Regions from separate parts of the Bacillus sp. es.036 genome, predicted to be linked through region 1. Evidence: a T-box and tRNA genes for the amino acid it is inferred to sense, from the RefSeq annotation. Region 1 holds a T-box; the other regions hold tRNA genes.
What was found. The T-box of region 1 lies ahead of argS (arginine--tRNA ligase). A T-box ahead of a tRNA ligase gene usually reads a tRNA of that ligase, here a tRNA-Arg.

Region 2: it encodes a tRNA-Arg, which carries the amino acid that the T-box ahead of argS (arginine--tRNA ligase) is inferred to sense. The anticodon was not compared.
Region 3: it encodes a tRNA-Arg, which carries the amino acid that the T-box ahead of argS (arginine--tRNA ligase) is inferred to sense. The anticodon was not compared.
Region 4: it encodes a tRNA-Arg, which carries the amino acid that the T-box ahead of argS (arginine--tRNA ligase) is inferred to sense. The anticodon was not compared.

What each region holds. Positions count from the first base shown of each region.
Region 1 covers NZ_PDIZ01000003.1:559,638-561,842, reverse strand. Annotated here, with positions in the region: gene argS (arginine--tRNA ligase) at 1-1,076, opposite strand, end outside; T-box leader at 1,137-1,353, opposite strand; gene ATG70_RS21715 (hypothetical protein) at 1,398-1,598, opposite strand; gene ATG70_RS21710 (spore germination protein) at 1,855-2,205, shown strand, end outside.
Region 2 covers NZ_PDIZ01000001.1:2,880,217-2,882,421, reverse strand. Annotated here, with positions in the region: gene clpP (ATP-dependent Clp endopeptidase proteolytic subunit ClpP) at 1-577, opposite strand, end outside; gene ATG70_RS14715 (hypothetical protein) at 742-1,128, opposite strand; tRNA gene ATG70_RS14710 (tRNA-Arg) at 1,303-1,381, shown strand; gene ATG70_RS14705 (hypothetical protein) at 1,542-1,817, opposite strand; gene rpoN (RNA polymerase factor sigma-54) at 2,008-2,205, shown strand, end outside.
Region 3 covers NZ_PDIZ01000001.1:2,237,720-2,239,924, reverse strand. Annotated here, with positions in the region: gene ATG70_RS11515 (XTP/dITP diphosphatase) at 1-398, shown strand, start outside; gene ATG70_RS11510 (metallophosphoesterase) at 418-933, shown strand; tRNA gene ATG70_RS11505 (tRNA-Arg) at 1,050-1,126, shown strand; gene ATG70_RS11500 (tetratricopeptide repeat protein) at 1,371-2,205, shown strand, end outside.
Region 4 covers NZ_PDIZ01000001.1:3,632,176-3,634,380, forward strand. Annotated here, with positions in the region: gene ATG70_RS18210 (homogentisate 1,2-dioxygenase) at 1-1,006, shown strand, start outside; tRNA gene ATG70_RS18215 (tRNA-Arg) at 1,113-1,188, shown strand; gene ATG70_RS18220 (hypothetical protein) at 1,356-2,205, shown strand, end outside.

The DNA.
Region 1 (2,205 bases):
ATATGGTGCATTTGCTCAGCCCATTCGAATCCTAACTTTTTTAGAACTTCAATTAATTGCTTGAAATGAAGGCTTTGTTCATTTCCTACTACGTAAAGGGATTCACTAAAGCCATATGTTTCATAACGATAAATCGCTGCTGCTAAATCTCGAGTGGCATAAAGAGAGGCTCCATCCTTCTTTCTAATTAAGCACGGAGGTATATCTTCTCCAAGCTCAACAACCATGGCACCATTGGATTCAACTAACAGGTCCTTTTCTTCTAGCATCTTAATCACTCGCTGCATTTTATCGTTATAAAAAGCTTCTCCTTTTGTCGAATCGAATGTAATGCCCATGAGGTCATAAATACGATTAAACTCCTTAAGAGATTCTTCACGGAACCACTTCCAGAGCGTCACAGCTTCCAAATCGCCTTGTTCTAACTCTTTAAATGCCTTTCTCCCTTCATCTTCAAGTAAAGGATCAACGGCAGCTTCTTCGTGAAACAAAATATATAATTTAAGTAGCTCTTTAATTGTTTGTTCACGGACTTTTTGCTCATTACCCCACTTCCGATACGCCGTTATTAATTTTCCAAACTGCGTACCCCAATTCCCAAGATGATTAATTCGAATAGGACGATAGCCAACTTTTTCAACAATTAACGCTAGAGCATTCCCAATCACCGTTGAGCGTAAGTGTCCCATTGAAAAAGGTTTCGCAATATTAGGTGATGACAAATCGATCGTTACCGCACCATCTTTACCTACATTGGAGCTCCCATACTCTTCTTCTTGACTAAGGACCAGATGAATAACATCACTCGTAACCATTTTCTTATTAAGAAACACATTGACATAAGGGCCAACTGCGTCTATTTTCTCGAATAGAGGATCGTTCAATTTACTAGCAAGATTTGTCGCAATTTGATTAGGGGACATTTTTTCCAACTTAGCAAGTTGAAAACATGGAAAAGCGTAATCACCATGTGACTCATGTTTCGGAATTTCAATTCGTTGTATCATGTCACTACGCTCAACTTTCCCATCAAATGCTTGAAAGAGTTTGTCTGCAAAGAGCTTTTTATACATCATCATCTTCCTCCTCATGTCATTAAACGTTTTTTACTTAAACAAAAAAATCTCCGTCTCTACTATAGAGACGGAGATTTTTTCCGCGGTACCACTCTGATTGCTCAACAAAGATACTTGAGCCAACTTCACTCGGATAACGGCGAGCCCGACTGTTTCTACTGAAGTTCAAAACAGTGTCTTGAAAGTCCGGTTCATCTCTGATTAGGCTCCAGGCTTTCACCATCCCTAGATCGCTTTATCCGTCATTAGACACTACTCTCTTTCGCTCTGACGATCAAATATTATTTTCATTATAGCCTATTTCATTATAAATTCAACTAGTTATCTGATTATACTTGGTTCTGACTCCAATTGTACGTTTTTCTCTCCATCCTGATAACCTTCCTGATAGGCTTCTCGATAAATAGAAGTTAAATACATTGAAATCAGCTGTCTTACTTTCGGCCCCACGTTAACGACCTCTAGGTGTTTCATACACCGATCAACCGCTAATTTTTCCTTTTGGATATTTTTACTCGTCAACGTAAGAACCACCTTTCCATCTAAGTTCACTTTATTATACATTAATTAAACAAATGGTGTACATTCTTTTGACAAATGTCGATACTATGTTATAAGAAGTGCTATATATCAATACAGAAAGACAGTTTTCTATTACGTAAATGACTTATTTTGCAAACAGAACCTCATTCTACGATTCCTTTCCAATCTTGATACATAACTTTATCATTTCATCACAAGCTATACTTATCTATCATCACTAAGAGGAGGTTGCAGCGTGAGACGTGGTAAACGAAAACCTATCCGAAATGAACCTTATCAAATCCCAACTGCTACTGAATCACATGAGGCGTTTTTTTCAATTGAACAAAACAAGGAATATCTCAATTCGAAATTTTACCATACAGAAGATATTAAATTTAGAAACATTACCATTGAGAATATTGCATGCATACTTGCGTACCTAGACCCTCTCGTAGATGAGGATAAACTTCAAAAAACCATTATGAAACCCTTAATGGAAAAGAATAAATTAGACATTGAAGATACAGTGACTTCTAAGGAATATCGCCGTTCAATGAACTTAAATGAAGCTATCACTGCATTAACAAAGGGTTTTGTAGCCTTC
Region 2 (2,205 bases), on a different contig from region 1:
TCTTTTCCATTACTTCATCAATTAAGCCGTATTCTTTCGCTTCTGTTGCTTCCATGAAACGGTCACGATCCGTGTCGCGATCAATTGTTTCAAGTGGTTGACCAGTACGTTCAGAAAGAATTTTGTTCAGCTTTTCGCGCATTTGAATAATACGTTTTGCGTGAATTTCAATGTCAGAAGCCTGACCTTGCGTACCACCGAGCGGTTGGTGAATCATTACTTCACTGTTTGGGAGCGCATAACGCTTTCCAGGCTCACCAGCTGCAAGAAGGAAAGCACCCATGGATGCAGCCATACCGATACAGATTGTTGATACTTTCGGCTTGATGAATTGCATTGTATCGTAAATTGCCATACCTGCTGTGATCGAACCACCAGGGCTGTTAATGTAAAGTGAGATATCTTTATCAGGATCTTCTGCAGCAAGGAAAAGAAGCTGAGCGACTACAGCGTTTGAAACGTTGTCGTCAATTGCTGTTCCTAGCATGATAATGCGATCCTTAAGAAGACGAGAATAAATGTCGTACGCTCTTTCACCGCGGTTTGTTTGTTCAATTACCGTTGGAATTAAAACCATTTAAAATTCCTCCTTTATTTTTATGGAATATGTAGTTGCTGTACGTTCATCATACCTAAAAGGTCAATATAGGTCAAATAAAGTGCTGTGCTATTTTTGAAAAGGGTAAGGTAAAGACGTTTTTCTTTCTCTATCTACATCCATTTTCCCCGCATCACCTTATTTTAAACAGACCACGTGCTCCTTTTTTTGAGGCGCTCATCTGCTACAAAATAAGTTAGAATTCTTCTCTCTACCTGGTTACGAAGTTGAATAGATGAATATCGGTATGTTTGATTGTAGCCACGGCAGAAGACTTTGCAAATGATGACTTCTTCTTTAGTTTCTTCAATGTAGACGCGAATTCCTCTTTCATGGAGAATTGCTTTTGCCCATTTTAAATCAGTTGACGCAAGCGACATAGCAGACCGGATTAGTACCAGGTAAGGGCGCGGAAGCTTTATTCTAGAATGTTGTAGCCATTTCATATCCATTTCCAGCACTCTTTTTACGTAAGGAAGTAAGAGGTAGTTTCTTAATGCCTTCGTTTCTTCTTTACTTAATTGGAACACGATCGCCACCGCCTAACAGAACATGTGTTTGGTTTTACTTTACTATGAGTTAATTGAGCCGTCAAGAGCTTAAGACTTAAGTAACGAAGTCATTCAAATGAAAGAGCGGCACGGAGAAAATCACCTTGCAAAAAAATAGGCGATCCCGTATAATAATCTTTGCGCTAATAAAGCGCGCCCGTAGCTCAGTCGGATAGAGCGGTGGTTTCCGGTACCGCGTCAGTCGGGGGTTCGAATCCCTCCGGGCGCACCATATACATAATTCCAATCCCTTTCGCTGATGCGAGAGGGATTTTTTATGTAGGGTAGCCAAATTTCACGATAACGATATCGGTTGTTGATTGATTTCTTAAATAAGAACAAAGAAAAAAAGAGTAGAACTCGTCCACTCTTTCTGCTATCCGTCGTGCCTTCTAACAATCACGATCATCATCATGTCTTTTGCTGCCTGCTCCACTCATCGTGTGTTTAAAGCCTGAGTGCATACCTGTAGCGCATAGTCCGAGCCATAATCCGATAAAGAAGGCTTTTTTGAAATCTTCCGGTTCGACGTAAATATGACTCATCACAATTCCGATGACGATTGAAAGGATGGGTAAAAATCTTACCGGAAAACCAAACACCTTGAAGAGATGTACTACTCCAATGATGACTGGAAGCAAAGCAATTCCATATACTGCTAAATCCATGGTATTTGCCTCCTTTTTTCTCTCTATAACACAGTTTATGTTGAAATTTGACTGAGGGACGGGCGATTTCATCAATTTTATTAAAAATGGTGTCAAAAACCGTCTTTAAAAAACAGAAAATTCTGCTCATTTTCGTTTTTTCATACCATAAAATGAAACGATATAGTATGATGAAGGTGGAGGGATTGCGATGGAATTAGGATTGATACAAAAGCAGACAACGAAACTAGTCATGACAACCCAGTTGCATCAAGCGATTTCTATACTCCAATATTCTACGGCTGAATTACTGGAGTACGTGAAAGAACAGGCTCTTGAAAATCCACTTATTGAATTACAGTCACCATCATGGGACGGAGGTGTTCGTTCTTCAAAACGTTCCTACGAG
Region 3 (2,205 bases), on a different contig from region 1:
TTATTGCTGATGACTCAGGGCTTGTTATCGATGCGCTTGATGGAGACCCAGGCGTGTATTCTGCTCGTTATTCAGGACCTGAAAAAGATGATGAGGCAAACATTGATAAAGTATTAATGGAAATGAAAGATGTTCCTAAAGAACAGCGAAACGCCTCCTTTCATTGTGTCCTCGCAGTAGCGATACCGGGTCAAAACACAGAAATTTTCTCGGGGACGTGCAGTGGCATGATTACGTTTGAACGTTCTGGAAGCTATGGTTTTGGATATGACCCGATTTTCTACGTTCCTTCCTATGATAAAACGATGGCTGAACTTTCTCCTGAAGAGAAAAATGCGATTTCTCATAGGGGACAAGCACTCGATCGTTTAGAAGAGGTATTTAAGGAATTATTTTAATGAAAAGAGGTGGCGTGATGTGAAAGTACTAGTTGTAAGTGATAATCATAGCTCTAATGAAGAATTACACCATCTGGTAGAACGACATAAGCACGAAGTGGAATGTATGATCCACTGTGGAGACTCTGAATTTGATTATGATGCAGAGGAGATGCTTCCGTTCCATGTAAGAGTCAGAGGGAATTGTGACTTTGATGACCGCTATCCAGATGAGTTAGTGCAAACGGTGGGAAATAAAACTATTTTCGCTACGCACGGCCACTTGTATAATGTAAAGATGACCTTAATGAAATTGCACTATAAAGCAAAAGAAGCCCAGGCAGATTTAGTTTGCTTTGGTCATTCGCATGAAGTGTTAACAGTATTCGAAGAAGGTACGCTTTTCCTTAATCCAGGCAGCGTGAAACTTCCGAGAAAACCCGCTATTCAAACTTACGCTATTGTGGAGTGGACGAGTGATGCAATTGAAGTCACATACCATGATGAAAATGGAAAAGTGATTGAGGAAATTTCCTCAACGTTTACTCTTTCATAATAGAAAAAAACACAGCGCATGCTGTGTTTTTTTCTATTGTTTCCTATTGACTTTACTAATGTAATCCGATATATTAATACATGTCGCTAGAAACTGAATCGTTTTATACTAACAATGTCCCAGTAGCTCAGCAGGATAGAGCAACAGCCTTCTAAGCTGTGGGTCGCAGGTTCGAATCCTGCCTGGGACACCATTATATGTTTTCTTTAAAGGCATTTATCCTTTGTGATAGAATGGCTTTTTTTTGTATATCTGATGTTGCTAATGAGCTTTTACAGCAATCATGAATAAACAGATAAAAGGATTTCAGATTCCGGTAGCGTGCTTCAGCTTGAGTTTACAGGTGGATACTGATAAACTGATATCTAATCGTAGCTGCGCCTTTCCTGCTGTAAACTCTTTTAATAGAGAATATAAGAGAGTGGAGCGATTACGTCATGGATAAAGAAAAGGATGAAAGGAAAATAGTTTATTTTCCAAACGTGGCAGGTAAGCTTGTCGAAAAAGGAATGGCAGCACTAAAAGCTAAAGAAATAACAAAAGCGCATGAACATTTTAGTCAGCTACTTGAAATTGAGCCGGAACATCCACAGGGGCATTTTGGAATGGTTTTAAGCCTGGTGGAGATGGGCAATTTGAGTGAAGCGTCTGAACGCTGTGAAACAATGATGCAGCAGGGGATCGGGGACTATTACGACATTTTTCAAGTATACATATCAATTTTAGTTCAGCTTGGAAAGTATCAGAAAGTAGTTACGATGATCGAAGCAGTATTACAAGAAAATCAACTTCCGTCTAACATTGCGGAGTCGCTCTACCAGTTGCTACATTTTAGCAGACAAATGACGAATTATGACCTTGATTCTGAGGCTGATTATGATGCTGGTCACGAGGAAGATGTTGACAAGCTCATTGATTATTTGGAGAGCGATAAGACGGAAAAACAGTGGTTAGCCATTCAAAAATTAAGCACTGTAGATGAACAAAAGTCTCTCCCCGTATATCTTACATATTTAAATGCAACAAACAAGGATCCTCTTCTTAAAAGTCTTGTTTTACAAGTATTGAGAGAAAAGGAATTGGATCAAGAAGTGGTCGTACATAAGTTTGGAAGAGAGATCAAGGTGAATCCAGCTACATTACAGGATATCTTTTTACAAGATTTCTCCTTAAGTGTGAAATCCAAGCTCTCTGATGTTGTCGAGCAGGGAAATCCAGCACTATTTGAAATGTGCATGCAAATTTGGTGGCACTATTTATTTGCCATCTCTC
Region 4 (2,205 bases), on a different contig from region 1:
AGTAACGGAAGCAACTTTTATAAAAAAGACAACACCTGAGTATGAGGAAGAATCTGCGCTACGTCATCGTCATTTCCGAACGGCACATTACGACAAAAAGGGCGATGCAGTTGTCGAGCGGTGTTATTTCCTGGGGAATGAGGATGTGATCCTAGGTGTCGTAAACCCAACAGAGCCGATGGACTATTTTTATCGAAATGGTGACGGAGATGAGCTTTTCTTTATCCACCATGGGTCAGGTAGAATTGAGTCGATGTTTGGGGAGCTCTCTTATAAGCCGGGCGACTATATTGTCATACCGATTGGAACGATATACCGGGTTATCCCAGAAGGAAATGACAATCGTTGGCTCGTTATAGAAGCAAATAGCGCGATTACGACACCAAGAAGATACCGAAATGAATACGGTCAGCTGATGGAACACAGTCCTTTCTGCGAACGTGACATTGATGGTCCTGAACGCCTTCTATCGCATGATAAAAAAGGTTCGTATGAAGTAGTGACGAAAACACGGGGGGGATTGCATCGTCATATGTTCGATCATCATCCGCTCGATGTTGTTGGCTGGGATGGCTATCTCTATCCATGGAAGTTCAACATTAATGATTTTGAGCCAATTACAGGGCGAGTGCATCAGCCTCCGCCAGTCCATCAAACCTTTGAAGGGCATAATTTTGTTGTCTGCTCCTTCGTACCAAGGCTTTATGACTATCATCCAGATGCTATTCCAGCACCATATTTTCATAGCAATGTTGATAGTGATGAAGTGCTTTACTATGTAGAAGGCAACTTCATGAGCCGAAAAGGCATCGAGGAAGCTTCGATTACGCTTCATCCTTCAGGCATTCCACACGGGCCGCATCCGGGGAAAATTGAGGCAAGCATCGGCAAAAAAGAAACGCTCGAGCTTGCCGTAATGATCGATACGTTCCGACCGCTCAAAGTCATCGAACAGGTGCAGCAGTATGAAGATGAAAATTATATGAAGAGCTGGGTTACGGAATAACTAATTGGGGAAATGTACGGACATCGCGCGGTCTATCGATCGCGCGATAATTATTTTGCACGATGCTTTTGCTTTATAAGATTTTGCTGTATAATGTTAGTCATTCGGCCCCGTAGCTCAGGGGATAGAGCAACGGTTTCCTAAACCGCAGGTCGGAGGTTCGATTCCTCTCGGGGCCACCATTTAAATCCTTATAAGATAAGGGTTTTTTATTTTGTCTTTCTTACCCTCAATTTCCTTCATTCATCTTTCTCTTACCACTTTACGATATGCACAATTACATAAAAGGAAACAATGCCATGGATAGCGAAAGAGTAACGAACGATTCAGCCGAAATGAGTGAATTGGTATGGGGAAGCGTAAATGGTTTGCGCTCATTGTTCTTTTAGGAGCGGCATTTATTACGTTTACAGTCATTGGAAAGGACAAGAGTGTTTCCGATGACGTTTTAACTGTGGAAAAGGTTCAGGACATTGTTCCTTATTTTATAAAGACAACTCCTGGGCTTGAACTCGCGATTCAGTATGGAGACTATCAATCAGTAAACGATATGCCAATGCCAGATGATTTTAAAATAAACTTGGATGGCGTTTGGTATTCTCGACATAACGTCTATGTTTTCTATCATGTTGATGTGTCGAATAGTGAGTTTGTACTAACAAGAAATAGAGAAGATCTTCCGAAAATCGATCAGCTTGTGATGGACGATCCTTCTGGTGAAGCATCTGTATTGGAACTCGTTGAAACAGAAGAAGGTGTTCTATTTGAAGATTACTACTATATGAAGGGAACGTTTCAATCTGTCGCTCATTCTGAGACGAACGAACCACTTCGAAATTGGAACGGAGCACTTACAACGATCGTAAGTGGAAATCGTTCAGCTAAGGTTAACGTACCTGTATCTTATGAATATGAAAAAGAAGCAAAGACTACGAAACGAATTAATGAAACAAAGAGATTTGACGAAACGACAGTATCGGTTTCTCGCTGGGAGGAGATGGCTTCTGAGAGTCGGCTCATAGTAGATATCGATTCTCCTTTTTCGACAATTCCTCATATGGAATTGATGATTTCCGCCAAGGAGGAAGAGATAGCACCGTTATTAGTGGAGGAGCTGAGCGGTGGGCAATACTCAGCCTCTTTTCTAGCTGGAACGAAGCTACCTGAAGCCATTCACCTCGATGGGCTGATTGGCAACT